2 regions of the Cupriavidus sp. SZY C1 genome follow, and region 2 is predicted to be linked to the other one. Evidence: predicted binding sites of a transcription regulator. Region 2 holds the regulator's gene; the other holds the start of a gene.
What was found. The regulator LexA, encoded in region 2, represses DNA repair genes until DNA is damaged. The targets are predictions, from matches to a motif close to ACTGTATNNNNATACAGT.
Positions count from the first base shown of each region.

Region 1 (7,307 bases), on a different contig from region 2:
GAACGTGATGCCGTCCACGTCGTTGGCGCGGCTGTAGGTGTAGAACGCGCGCAGGTTGGCGTTGCCGGTGGACTTGCCCAGCGTCAGCGTGGGCGCCACGGTAAAGGCGGTGCGCTGCCCGCCAACGCCAAACCCCGACGAGATCTGGTCGTGCGCCACCTCGAAGGTCAGCTTGAACTGGTCGTTGGCGACAAAGGCCGGCCGTACGCGCGTGGCGGCCCATTGCAGCGTTCCCATCCCGGAGCGGTCGAGCTGCAGGCTCGATTCCACTGAGCCGGCCAGCCCCGAGCGGCCCTTCCACTCCATCGATTCCGACACCCGCACGCGCGACAGCTCGTTGCCCATGCCCGAATAGCCGGTCATGGCCGTACGCGACCCCTGCCCGTACTGGAAGCCGAGCCGGTTGGTGCCGTAGAGCACGCCCTTCTGCTCGTGCATGGCCGATGCCCACCACGCGCTGCCGGTGTCCTCGATCTGCGACAGCGGCTCCACGCGCGTGAAACCGAGCCGCACCGAGCCGTCATCGTTGGTGCCGATCGGGGCGGTCAGCACTGAGTGGTAGCTCGGCAGCTTGGCGCCGTTCAGGTCGTTGCGGGCGGTGTACTGGTAGCTGAGCCCGAAATCGCCGAGCCTGGCGTTGTCGATGCCGAATCGCATCGACGAGGAATTGGGCGGCAGCAGGCCCGACGACATCAGGAACGGGCTGCTGTCGCGGCGGCCGGCCCAGACGCTGGCGCCGTCGAGCACCGACAGGCCGGACAGCCCGCTGACCGACGTGTAGAAATTCGGCACCAGCGCGTACGGGTCGACCGCGGCCGCGTTGCCGTTGACCGACGTCGCATTGGTGCCCTTGGCCTGCGCCACGAGTTGCACCTGGGCGCCGCCGCCGATGTCGGCCACCGATTCGCGGATCTTGACCTCGCCCGAACTCGTGCACGCCAGGCCCTGGCCGAAGCTGGCCGACGGCGTGCCGCCGCCGGGGCAGGCGCGCTGGGTGCCCGACCGGTCTTCCACGGCGGCCCGGCCGCTGTAGCCGAGGCGCCAGACCGAGTCGCCTGCCGGATCGTCGGCGGGCAACTGGGACCGCAGCACCGGTGGGGCGTCGGAAGGCGTGGCGGGTGGCGTATCGGACGCACCGGAGGGATCGCTTGCCGCCGCGGTGGCGTCCGCACTGTCGGTCCGGCGTGCCACGAAGGGCTCCGGCTGCGCCGGGAATTCGCCGAGCCGGTTCGGGAACAGCACCAGCGGCGGTGGAGGGGGCGGCGGCGGGGCCAGCGCGTCGGGCGGGCCGACGAAATCCGGATTGGCGTCGGCCGCAGTCTCCGGCGCTGCCTGGGCCACCGTGGCCGGGGCGGCATCGACTGCATCGATTGCGCTCGCAGCCTGGATCACGTCGGCCAGCGGGTCGGCCGGCGCAGCGGTGGGTACGGCGGCCGTCGCCACGGCGGATGCCACCGGGCTGACCACGGGCGCCGCCGAGATCAGCGGCGGCCGCGTCAGGGCCGTGGTGGCCGGGCCGCCGGTCTGCGCGCACGCGGCCACGCCCCACGCGGCCAGGATGGCGGACGCAAGGCGGCGGCGGGGCAGCAGGCGGTCGGGAAGCAGTACGGATTCCAGCATCGAAACAACGGTCAACGGCGTCGGCGCGATCGGACGGAGGATCTGGCGGTGCGATCGAAAGCCGGACGAGGGCTCCGGTTTTAACAGGCGAATTTTTTGACCGCAAGCCGGGTTACAAAATCCCGCCAGGTCGTCACAAAGCGTTGGAAAAGCGTTGGAAATCCCACATTGCGAAACTGCCGGCGCACCGTTTGCGGGCATCGCCCGGCCCGGGGTGCAAACCGTTGTGTCCGTGCCGAATTCCTAGCGAAAACCCCCATCCCGAAGGAAAGCCGTGCCCAAAAGGCCACCGCTATAATCGTCCGACCTGTCGGTTGGGCAACACATTGGCGCCCAGGCAGTTCCGCATACATATAAGAGAGGAGATGTCCATGGAACGTCGTTCCTTCCTGTTGAAGGCCTCGGCCGTCGCCGCTACGGGTGCGCTGGCTGCCTGTGGCAAGGAAGACAAGCCCGCGGCGCCGGCCGCATCGGCCAGTGCCCCGGCCGCGCCCGCCGTCGTCGGCAGCAACCCCGCCGTGGAATGGCGCCTGGCGTCGAGCTTTCCGAAGTCGCTCGACACGATCTACGGCGGCGCCGAGACTCTGAGCCAGCGCGTGAAGGAACTGACCGACGGCAAGTTCAACATCAAGGTGTTCGCGGCCGGCGAAATCGTGCCGGGCCTGCAGGTGCTGGACGCCGTGCAGAACCAGACCGTGCAGATCGGCCACACGGCCGGCTACTACTACTTCGGCAAGAACCCCACGCTGTGCTTTGACACCACCATCCCGTTCGGCCTGACCGCGCGCCAGCAGAACGCCTGGATGCTGCAGGGCAACGGCATGAAGCTGATGCGCGAGTTCTTCAAGGAATACAACGTCGTCAACTTCATGGGCGGCAACACCTGCGCCCAGATGGGCGGCTGGTTCCGCAAGGAAATCAAGACCGTGGCCGACCTGCAGGGCCTGAAGTACCGCGTGGCCGGGTTTGCCGGCGTGGTGCTGTCGCGCCTGGGCGTGGTGCCGCAGCAGATTGCCGGCGGCGACATCTACCCGGCGCTGGAAAAAGGCACGATCGACGCGGCCGAGTGGGTGGGTCCGTACGACGACGAGAAGCTCGGCTTCTACAAGGTGGCGCCGTACTACTACTACCCGGGCTGGTGGGAAGGCAGCGCGCAGCTGTCGTTCTACGCGTCGCAGCCGGAATTCGACAAGCTGCCGGCCCTGTACAAGCGCGCGCTGGAAACGGCCACGATCGAGGCCCACACGAACATGATGGCCAAGTACGACACCGTGAACCCGCAGGCGCTGGCCCGGCTGCTGGAAAACGGCGTGAAGCTGCGTCCGTTCTCGAAGGAGATCATGGAGGCGTGCTTCAAGGCCACCCAGGACGCCTACGCCGAGGAAAGCGGCAAGAACGCGTCGTTCAAGAAGATCTACGACGACTGGCGCGTCTTCCGCAACAACGAGGCCGCATGGTTCAACGTGGCCGAGCAGGCGTTCTCGCAGTTCAGCTTCGCCCGCAAGCTGTAAGCGCTGGCTGCCCGCCATCCGAAAGACCCGGCTCCGGCCGGGTTTTTTCATGGCAAGGACCCTGCCCGGCGCCCGGCGCCACACCCCGGTAGAATCCGCCCCACAACGGGACACTACCCGGGAATCCTCCTCATGCAACTCGGCATTTTCTACGCCCTGCTGGCGTACATCATCTGGGGCCTGCTGCCCCTCTACATCAAGTCCCTGCACGGCGTGGCGCCGCTGGAAATCCTGCTGCACCGGATGGTCTGGTCGCTGGTGTTCCTGGGCGCGATCGTGCTCTGGCGCCGCCATTTCGGCTGGCTGCGCGAGGTGGCGGCCCGGCCGCGTCTGATCCTGAACTTCGCGGCCAGCGCCGGGCTGCTGTGCGCCAACTGGTTCCTGTACATCTGGGCCGTGTCCGCGGACCGCGTGGTCGACGCCAGCCTGGGCTACTTCATCAACCCGCTGTTCAGCGTGCTGCTGGGCGTGCTGCTGCTGCACGAGCGGCTGCGTCCGGTGCAGTGGCTGTCGATCGCCATCGCGGCGGCCGGCGTGTTCTGGCTGACGTGGACGGCCGGCCATCTGCCGTGGATCGCGCTGGGGCTGGCGGCGTCGTTCGGCGGCTACGGGCTGCTGCGCAAGACCGGCGCGCTCGGGGCGCTGGAAGGGCTGTCGCTGGAAACGCTGATCCTGTTCCCGGTGGCGGCCTCGGCGCTGGCGTTCCTGTTCCTGACCGGGCAGGACACCACGCGCGCCGCAGCCACGGGTACGCAAATCCTGCTGCTGCTGGCCGGGCCGGTCACCGCGGTGCCGCTGCTGCTGTTCGCGGCCGGCGCGCGGCGCATTCCGCTGTCGCTGCTCGGCCTGCTCCAGTACGCCGGGCCCACCATCCAGCTCGGGCTCGGCATCTGGCTCTACCACGAGCCGTTTCCGGCGCAGAAGCAGATCGGGTACGCGCTGATCTGGATTTCGCTGGCGATCTACGCAACGGAAGGCGTGCTGGTCAGCCGCTTCGGCCCCAAGCGGATCATCGATGTGAAAAATGAAGCGGCATGAAGATGGTCGTAGATCATTGATGATGGGAATGGTCTACCCGCGCCGCGCCCTATTCCTGAAACCAGGCCGCCGCACTATACTGTACGTTTATACAGTATAGCCGCGCCCCCCAATGTCTTCCACCGTGCCCCGGCGCATCGCCCATCTCGACATGGACGCGTTCTATGCGTCGGTGGAACTGCTGCGCTATCCGGACCTGCGCGGCCAGGCGGTGGTGATCGGCGGCGGCCGCAACGCCATTCCCGAGACCCTGCCCGACGGCTCGCGCCGCTACGCGCGGCTGCGCAACTACGTGGGCCGGGGCGTGGTAACCACGTCGACCTACGAGGCCCGGGCGCTGGGCGTGTTTTCGGCCATGGGCATGATGAAGGCCGCCAAGCTGGCGCCCGACGCCATCCTGCTGCCGACCGACTTCGACGCCTACCGCCGGTACTCTGGCCTGTTCAAGGCGGCGGTCCGAACATTCACCGGACAAATAGAAGATCGCGGCATCGACGAGATCTATATCGATCTGACTGATGTCGACGGCGACGCGCGCGATGTGGCGGCGCGCATCAAGGCGGCCGTCCACGACGCCACCGGCCTGACGTGTTCGATCTGCGTGGCGCCCAACAAGCTGCTGGCCAAGATCGGTTCGGAACTCGACAAGCCCAACGGCCTGACGATCCTGACGCCGGCCGATATCCCGCTGCGGATCTGGCCGTTGCCGGCGCGCAAGGTCAATGGCATCGGCCCCAAGGCGGCCGAAAAGCTCCAGGCCATCGGCATCGAGACGGTCGGCCACCTGGCCGAAGCCGACCTGGGGCTGCTGCAGGCCCACTTCGGCCGCAACTACGCAAGCTGGCTGGTCGAGGTGGCCCACGGGCGCGACGAGCGGCCGGTGGTGGTCAGTTCCGAGCCGAAGTCGATGAGCCGCGAGACCACGTTCGAGCGCGACCTGCATCCGCGCGGCGACCGCCCCGTGCTGTCCGAGCAGTTCACCAAGCTGTGCATGCGCGTGGCCGACGACCTGCGCCGCAAGGGCTACGTGGGCCGGACGGTGGGCATCAAGCTGCGCTTCGACGACTTCCGCACCGTCACGCGCGACCTGACGATGACCGCGCACACGGCCGATGGCGGCGAGATCCGGCGCGGCGCCACCGAATGCCTGAAGCGCATCCCGCTGGAGCGGCGCATCCGGCTGCTGGGCGTGCGCGTCAGCGCGCTGATGCCGGCCGCCGAGCAGGGCGACAACCCCGCGCCGGTGCAGGAGGCGTTCCGCTTCGACGATGAGGACGAGCTGGACGAGTAAGAAACCCCGCCGCCAGCACATCTATCTATCTCCCGGTAGAATCGGCGGCGCTCCCGGCCCGATGCCGGGACATCATCCCGAGCCGCCCCCATGACCTCCACCACCGCCGTGCGCCCCGCCGCCCCCGCCGCCTGGATCACCCCCTTGCTGGCCGTGGCCTGCGGGATGATCGTCGCCAACCTCTACTACGCCCAGCCGCTGGTCGGGCCCATCGCGCAGGCGCTGCACCTGTCGCCGGAAATCGCCGGGCTGATCGTCACGCTGATCCAGATCGGCTATTGCGCCGGCCTGCTGCTGCTGGTGCCACTGGGCGACATCGTCGAGAACCGCCGCCTCGTGCTGGTGCTGGTGGCCGGCTGCGCCGTGGCGCTGGTGGCCGCCGCGCTGGCCACGCACGCGGGCGTGTTCCTGATCGCCGGCTGCATGATCGGGCTGTGCTCGGTGGCCGTGCAGGTGCTGGTGCCGTTTGCCGCCCACCTGGCGCCCGAGCACGCGCGCGGGCGCGCCGTCGGCAATGTCACCAGCGGCCTGCTGATGGGCATCATGCTGGCGCGCCCGGTGTCGAGCCTGGTGTCCGACGTGTTCGGCTGGCACGCGATCTTTGCGGCGTCGGCCGTGGCGATGGTGCTGCTGGGCGTCGTGCTGGCGCGCAAGCTGCCCCGGCGGCAGCCCGCGCCGGGCCCGAACTACCTGCAGACGCTCGGCTCGATGGCGCACCTGCTGCGTACCCAGCCGGTGCTGCGCCGCCGGGCCGCGTACCAGGCCAGCATGTTCGGCGTGTTCAGCCTGTTCTGGACCACCACGCCGCTGTACCTGGCCGGGCCGGCCTTCCACCTGTCGCAGACCGGCATCGCGATCTTCGCGCTGGTAGGCGTGGCCGGGGCGATTGCCGCGCCGATGGCCGGCCGCTATGCGGACCGCGGCCACGGCCGCCAGATGACCGCGCTGGCGCTGGCGCTGGGCGCCGGATCGTTCCTGCTCAGCCGCGTGGGCGCCGAGGGGTCGATGCTGTCGCTGCTGTCTCTGACCGTGGCAGCGGTCTTGCTGGACTTTGCCGTGTCGACCAACCTCGTGATCGGCCAGCGCGCGATATTCTCTCTGTCGGCCGAGCACCGCAGCCGGCTCAACGGCCTGTACATGGCGATCTTCTTCGTGGGCGGCGCCATCGGGTCGTCGGTCGGCGCCTGGGCCTATGCGCGCGCCGGCTGGCCGCTGGCAAGCTGGATCGGCTTTGCCCTGCCCGCGCTGGCGCTGGTCTACTTCCGCACCGAGCCGCGCTGAAGTCGTCGGCTTACTACGTCTCCCTGCACCGCCACGCCGCGCCGTGACGCCGGCTTGATCGCCGGCAGGTGCCGGCGATGGCACGCGCGCATCGGCTGCACTACACTTGGCCGCTGAAGTTCCGAGCAGCAGTCGTCGTGCCATAGCCCGCCAGCGGCGGCGGGCCTTGCCGGGGAGACGTTCGATGACGTGGCGCAAAATGCTGCCGCGGCCGCGCTGGCTGCCGCGTGCGGCGCTGATGCATCCGCAGCGCGTGGTGGTGGTGGGCTTCGGGCTGGCGATGCTGATGATGTTGATCGTCGGCGCGCGCGACCTGTACCAGTTGCGCGAACGCGTGCTGTCGCTGCGCCAGCACGAGTTGACCCTGCGCGCGCTGGGCGTGGAGGCCGTGTTCGCGGCCGAGCGGTCCAAGCTGACGTTCGTGCGCGACTACGCGCAGCAACTGATCTCGATCCACGAGGCCGGCCTGGCCGAACCCGACCCCGCCGTGGAGCGCGCCTTTGCCGCGCGCAACACGCCGGTCTGGCAGATGGACGTGCCGCTGGGCGACGCGCCGGTGGTGGGCG
Region 1 covers NZ_JAUANU010000006.1:177,146-184,452, forward strand. Annotated here, with positions in the region: gene QTN24_RS12035 (carbohydrate porin) at 1-1,620, opposite strand, end outside; gene QTN24_RS12040 (TRAP transporter substrate-binding protein) at 1,992-3,131, shown strand; gene rarD (EamA family transporter RarD) at 3,264-4,169, shown strand; gene dinB (DNA polymerase IV) at 4,282-5,460, shown strand; gene QTN24_RS12055 (MFS transporter) at 5,551-6,741, shown strand; gene QTN24_RS12060 (diguanylate cyclase) at 6,926-7,307, shown strand, end outside.
Region 1: a site for LexA is predicted at 4,248-4,265, ahead of dinB (DNA polymerase IV). Genes of this name have one in related genera too.

Region 2 (7,307 bases):
GATCATGTAGGCCATCTGACGGCGGCCCCAGTCTTCCACGCGGTGAACCTGGCCGTTTTGCGACGTGACGAGCTGCTTGTAACGCTCGATCATCGCCGGCACTTGTTCGCTCTGGTCCGGATGGACGATAAATACGATTTCGTAATGACGCATTGACGCTCCTTTTGGGATGAGCCACCCGGGCGTCACGTCCGGTGCGGCAAGGTTGAATAGCCCGCGAGTATAGCCCGGAACCCCGCTGCTTCGCAAGGTTGCCGGGCCGGGGGCTCAATACGCCGCAAACAGCGCCTGCAGGCGCGCGGCGTCGCGAGCCAGGCCGGGGTCGGCGGCCAGGGCCAGCAGCAACAGCACCCTGGCCTTGTAGGGATTGAGGTCGCCGGCCGAGACAAAGATGCCGGCGTCGGGCGCCGGCCGTGCCGGGATCGCCACATGCCCCGCGCCGGTCCGCGAGCTGCGCACGACGGCCACGCCGGCAGCCGCGGCATCGGCCAGCGCCGCTGCCAGCGTCTCGTGGACCGACCCGTTGCCGGCCGCCGCCACGACCAGCCCTTCCACGCCCGCCGCCACCAGCGCATCTAACGCCACCCGGCCGGGCTGGGCATAGCTGGCAACGACCTCGACCATCGGCCACGCCGCCGGCACCGGCAAGCGCGCCGCGTCCGGCCGGGCCGGCTGTCGCGTGAAGCGGACATAGGCGTCCTGGACAAAGCCGACCGGTCCGGTCATCGGCGAGACAAATGCGTCCACGGCCGACGTATGCGCCTTGGTCACGTCCCGCGCGGCATGGATCTGCTGGTTCAGCACTACCAGCACGCCCTGCCCCAGTGCGTCGGCGCTGGCTGCCACGCGCACGGCGTCGAGCAGGTTCAGCGGGCCATCGGCGGACAGCGAGGTCGACGGCCGCATTGCCGCCGTGACCACCACCGGTATGGGGCACGCCTGCGTGAGCTGCAGGAACATGGCCGTTTCTTCAAGCGTATCGGTGCCATGCGTGATGACAATGCCCGCGACGTCAGGCTGCGCCGACCAGTGCGCCACGCGCTCGGCCAGTTGCTGCCACAGGCCGAACATCATGTCCTTGCTATCGACCTGCGCCACCTGCTCCGCTTCCACACGCGCCACGTCGGCCAGCGGCGGCACTGCCTGCACCAGTTGGGACACCGGCACGGTGGCGGCCTGGTAATGGGCGCTGCTGGCGGGACTGCCGGACGAACCGGCAATGGTGCCGCCGGTGGCGAGCACGACGATACGCGGAAGACGTGGGTGCGAGGAATCTGGCATGGGCGACGCTTGATCATTGGCGGCCGCCAGGCAAGCGGCCGTGGGCGCCGATTGTAACTGCCCTGCCCGCCGCCGCGCGCCCGTGAAAAACCCGTGCGTGCCAACGGGGTGTCGCGCGTGTCTGCCCGGGATCGCAAATTGTGCTTGCACTTCACACGATACTGTATAAAATCACAGCATACTGTTTAAACATACAGTGCTTAGGCACGAGACCGGCGAACCATGGCGACCCTGACACCCCGGCAGCAGCAGATCTTCGACCTGATCCGCGACACGATCCGGAACACCGGCTTCCCGCCGACCCGCGCGGAAATCGCGGCCGAGTTCGGATTTTCCTCGCCCAATTCGGCAGAGGAACACTTGCGGGCCCTGGCGCGCAAGGGCGTGATCGAGCTGACGCCGGGCGCGTCGCGTGGCATCCGGCTCAAGGTGGCGCGAAGCGATTCGGAACGCTCGGACCAGTTCTCGCTGCCGATGGCGGGGGTGCTGCAACTGACACTGCCGCTGGTGGGCCGCGTCGCGGCGGGTAGCCCGATCCTGGCCGCCGAGCACATCGATCGCCAGTACCAGGTGGACGCCTCGGTCTTCGACGAACGGCCCGACTACCTGCTACGCGTACGCGGCCTGAGCATGCGCGACGCCGGCATCTTTGATGGCGATCTGCTGGCCGTGAAGAAGGCCAGCGAGGCGGCCAACGGCAAGATCGTCGTGGCCCGCATCGGCGAGGACGTTACGGTCAAGCGACTCAAGAAACGCGGCGACACCGTCGAACTGATCGCCGAGAACCCCGATTTCGAAAACATCGTGCTCCATTCGGGGCGCGACGAATTCTCACTGGAAGGTATTGCTGTCGGCCTGATTCGATCGTCAGGTTTCTAGCAACAAGCGGAGACGCCAGAACGGCGCCTCCGTGTCTCCGAGACTTCGGCAGCACGGCCGTCTGCCCGGGTCACCCGCTTTGCCTTGCCCATGCCGCCCCGTCCTTGCTGGACGACGGGTGCGGACCACTGCTGACCGCAAATTACGAGGTGCTGCCATGCTGCAATCGAATCCCATCGCTTCCCGCCGCCCGGTCAAACCGGTACCGTTCCGCCAGATCAAGGGCGTGCGCGTCTACCAGGGCGCCCAGCGCCGCACGATGGTCGGCAATATGGCCGCCATCTGCCGCATGCTGGAATTGGCCGAGCCAAGCGCCAAATCGTTCGACTGAACCGGTTCGACTGAACCCTACACGTCCCCGTACTCCTGTCGCATTGGCGTGATGCGCACCCCCGGCCTTGTCGAACCCCGTCGGCGGCCGGTTTTTTCTTTGGAACGTTTCAGATCCACTGGTCATTCTGGACCGTACGCTCGCTCGTCGCGCCGTCGCCGGTGTTCACCACGCCACGCGGCTCGATCAGCAGCATCCGGACCTCCTCTGCCGCGCAAGGCTTGTGCTCGACGCCCTTCGGCACCACACCCATCTGTCCGGCGCGCAGGACGATAACCTGCTCGCCTCCGGGAGCCGACCGCAGCTCGATGCGTAGCTCGCCGTCGAGCACGATGAACGTTTCGTCCGTATCGGCATGCCGATGCCAGTCGAAGTCGCCTTTGACCTTCACCACCTTGAACTGGTAGTCGTTCATTTCCGCAACGACGCGCGGCTGCCAGTGCCCGTCGATCAGGGCAATCTTGTCGAGAAGGTCAATCGTCTGGCACTGACCGCGGCCGGCAGGCGCGACATGGGGCGTCGAGGGCGTGGACATCGTTTTCTCCGTTCAAAGGTTGACGTGCCCCAGCTTACGCGGGGCACTGGCCACCGTCTTGAACGATCGTGGGTGCTTGTCAGCGCCGGGCGCCGGCGCCGGCGACCTGCAGCCAGCGCGCCGGCGTCAGGCCGAACGTCTTCGAGAAATGGCGCGTCATATGGCTCTGGTCGGCAAAACCGGCCCCGGCCGCCGCATCGGCCAGCGAGGTGCCTGCCAGCAGCAGCCGGCGCACCGTGTCGAGCCGGCGCATGGTCAGGTAGCGATAGGGGCTGGTGCCGTAGAAGGTGCGGAAGTCGTGCGACAGGCTCCAGCGGTCGCGGCCCGTCGCGGTTTCGAGTTCGTCCAGCGTCACCACGCGCGTCTGATTTGCCTGCAGATAGTCGCGCGCCAGGCTTGCCGCGTGGAAGTTGCCCCCTGACCGACGCGCGGGCGTGCCGGCAACGGCCGCCAAGGCATGCGCCAGTTCGGCGAGCGCGTCGCTTTGTTCCAGCGGTTCGAGCGTGCAGCCGACATGCTGGAGCAACGTGGCGGTCGCGGCCGCCAGTCGCGGGTCGGTTGTTACCCCGCCCTCAAGGAACGGCAGCGCCTGGCCGCCGAGCACCTCTTGAAAAAGCGCAGGCTCGACGTAGATCATCCGGTATCGGAAACCTTCCTCCGTGCCGGCCTGGCCATCGTGAATCTCGTCGGGATGCAGCACGATGGTATTGCCGGGCAGGCTGTCCCGCCGCGCGCGCCGGTAGCTGAAGCGCTGCACGCCAGCAAGCGTGCGCCCGATGGCATAGGTGTCATGGCGATGCATCGCATACGCCTTGCCCCGAAACCACGCCTCGATGCGCTCCACGCCTTCCATCGGCACGGCGCGTTGCACCCAGTCAGTCGTCAAGGGTCGTGCTTGTCGGATCATCTGCCGGGCTCCACCGCGAACAGCAGCCAGTGAACCACAGGTCGCGGGAGTCCGTCGATGGCTGCGTCCGACGCAGAAAGCAAAACAGCCGCTCGAATGAGCGGCTGCTTCGGGAAATTCTTTGGGGTGGCTGACGGGACTCGAACCCGCGACAACAGGAATCACAATCCTGGACTCTACCAACTGAGCTACAGCCACCGTAGAGATTGCTTGCTGAGCGATGTGTCGATCAGCGAAGACCAAGACTATACAAGGATTCTCGGCAGATGGCTAGTATTCCGCACAAAAAATTTCGTACTGCCCGGTGCGCGGGATCGCTTCAACGGGGGCCTACCCACTTCGCTTCCAGCAGGACTGCTTCCTTGATAGCGGCGATCGTGTCGGCCTCGGTCGGAAACAGTCCGAGCAGGCGTTTCGATTTTCCGTTCAGGACGTCCCGCTGCAATGCCTTGCCGGCCTCGATGGTCGTGCCGGGATGCCAGCAATATCGGGCTGTCCACTTGCCGTCCTGCAACTGCTCCGCTACCCAGATGACCCGGTAGTCTTCGAAGACTTCACCGAACGGTTCTTCCGCTTCCATTTTGTTTCCTTCGGGCTTGTTTCGGTCTTGGCCCCGACTCAGGCCTCGGCATCGACAAACCCTCCTGCTTAACCCCTGCTTGGCGTCGTCCCTTTCGGCACGGCCTGCCTATGCGTATGCGTATGCCGACTGTCGCGGCATTTTCGAGCGCATCCTAACATGACCTCGGCGTCGCTCGACTTAAAATCATGGCACCTCGGCACAGTAGCTGGCGCGATCTGAATGTTGGTCAAAAGCGCAGAGGCCGCCCCACCAACGCGGGGTTTTGTCGCGGAGACGACTATCGGATACTCGTTCGCGAGGGACATTGACCCCCTCGAACATTCCCGACAGGCGATCTCCCGACGAGTTCGCCTGCTTTTTTTGGGGACGCACATAAAAAAAGAGCCCGCCGAGGCGGACTCTTAAATTAGCGATCTCAATGCCCTGAAGGCCCATTCAATGTAATGCCCGAATCGGCCGATCACCATCCGGGCAAACCCACGGGTGGGTGTGTCACCCGTCCGACAGCCGAAAAAAAGCCCGCGCACGGCGGGCTCAAAAATCAGTTGAAGAAAGCCCTGTATTCGAGGGCAGGCACAGTGTAAGAACATGGCCCGCTTTGGGCGAATTAGGGGAATCCCTTTGCTGGTGCGGGTTTCCGGCCACATACCCACCCGCAAACGCTGCTGGGGCATACATTTGCGGCTTCGGCACAGCACGATCGTTCGAATTTAGAGCTTTTCCTCCAGCGCGGGAATCGTCGCTCGCTTACGCCGCGTCCTGCATCTCGGGACGCAAGTGCGAGCGGGCTTCGACGAAAAGCGCCTCGACCGCCGCGCGCGCGCGGGCGCCATGCATGCGGCGCGCGTCCGACAAGACCCGTCGCCATCCGCGACCGCCGTAGACGCCGCGATGCAGGCCCAGCATATGGCGCGTCGTGGCGCCCATATAACCGCCCTGCTCCACCAGATTGCCAATGTAGGCTTGCATGGCCAGCTCGGCGTCTTCCCGTGTCGGCACCGGCGCCGTCGAGCCATAAAATCGCTGGTCCATTTCGGACAGAATATAGGGATCGTGATATGCCTGACGGCCGACCATCACGCCATCCACATGACGCAAATGCGTTTCCATTTCGTCGTACGACACGATTCCGCCATTAATCAGGATTTCCAGATCCGGGAATTCCTGTTTCAGGCGATATGCCACTTCATAACGCAGCGGCGGGATTTCCCGATTTTCCTTCGGGCTTAATCCTTTCAGAATCGCGTTGCGCGCATGCACGATAAACGTGCCGCAACCTGCCTCAGCCACTGTCCCGACAAAATCGCGGACAAAATCGTAATGCTCGACCGTGTCGATGCCGATCCGGTGCTTGACCGTCACCGACACCGCCACGGCGTCGCGCATCGCCTTGACGCAGTCGGCCACCAGTTGCGGCTCCGCCATCAGGCACGCGCCGAACGCGCCGCGCTGGACGCGCTCCGACGGACAGCCACAGTTGAGATTGATCTCCTGATAGCCCCACTGCTCCCCAAGTTTGGCGGCACGGGCGAGGTCTTCGGGCTCGCTGCCGCCCAGTTGCAGGGCGACCGGCTGCTCCGCAGCGTCGAAATCGAGGTGCCGCGCGACATCGCCATGCAGCAGCGCGCCCGTCGTCACCATCTCGGTATAGAGCCAGGTGTGCTGGCTCAGGGAGCGGTGGAACGTGCGGCAATGCCGGTCAGTCCAGTCCATCATGGGTGCCACGGAAATGCGGCGCGGATTCACAGTCATGGGTACGGTGACGTGGGCGCCCCGCCGGGGCGGCAAAAGCCGCCAGACAACCGGGACGCCGCGAAACTAGGGCAACCCGCAAGTATACGCGAGTTACCCATTTTCAGCGTTGGGCCCGGCGCCACCGATGCGCCACCCCCGCCACGGTTCGCGGCATGAAGAAAGGCGCCCGAAGGCGCCTTTCCGTGGCGTTGGCCACACGCACATCAGTGCATGAACAGCCAGATCAGGATCAGTACAAAGGCCGGTACGCCAAGCAGCCAGGCTAGGATGTAGGGCATGATGTTTCCTCCTTTCTATATGTCGCGTTCATGCGTTCAATATAGAAATGAGCGCCCCGCAGCGGTGTCAGGTCCGCCCCGCTTCGCTTTGTAGGACGGGGCTGACCACTGATGAATCAGGAGCGCCGGGCCTGGCCATTTCTTGCCCTTACTTGGCGGCGTTGCGCTCGATCCAGGTGGCGAACGTGGCCATGTACTTGCTCAAAAAGCCGCGTGTCGAGTCGTTGGCGATGCCGCCCTTCTCGTCGAACAGCTTGTCGACGCCGCTGATATAGGCTTCCGGCTGCTGCAGCACCGGGATGTTCAGGAACACCAGCGACTGGCGCAGGTGATGGTTGGCGCCAAAGCCGCCGATGTTGCCCGGCGATGCGCTGATCACGCCACCCGGCTTGCCATCCCACGCGCTCTGGCCGTACGGGCGCGAGCCGATGTCGATGGCGTTCTTCAGCACCCCAGGCACCGAGCGGTTGTACTCGGGCGTGACGAACAGCACGGCATCGGCGCGGCGGATGCGGTCGCGGAACGCCACCCACTCGGCGGGCGGGTTGGCGTCGTCGTCCTGGTTGTAGTGCGACAACTGGCCGATCCCAACCACTTCGAGCTTCAACTGCGGCGGGGCCAGCTCGGCCAGGGCCTTGGCCAGTTTCAGGTTCAGGGAATCCTTGCGCAGGCTTCCCACCAGTACGGCGACATCACGAGGATTGCTCATTACGGTTCCTTTCGCTGTTCACACGGTTCACACGGTTCACACGGCTTCA
Region 2 covers NZ_JAUANU010000004.1:11,186-18,492, reverse strand. Annotated here, with positions in the region: gene rpsF (30S ribosomal protein S6) at 1-153, opposite strand, end outside; gene QTN24_RS08360 (asparaginase) at 268-1,281, opposite strand; gene lexA (transcriptional repressor LexA) at 1,504-2,160, shown strand; gene QTN24_RS08350 (hypothetical protein) at 2,318-2,491, shown strand; gene QTN24_RS08345 (cupin domain-containing protein) at 2,601-3,026, opposite strand; gene QTN24_RS08340 (AraC family transcriptional regulator) at 3,106-3,897, opposite strand; tRNA gene QTN24_RS08335 (tRNA-His) at 4,056-4,131, opposite strand; gene QTN24_RS08330 (hypothetical protein) at 4,253-4,513, opposite strand; gene dusA (tRNA dihydrouridine(20/20a) synthase DusA) at 5,264-6,268, opposite strand; gene QTN24_RS08320 (NAD(P)H-dependent oxidoreductase) at 6,698-7,258, opposite strand.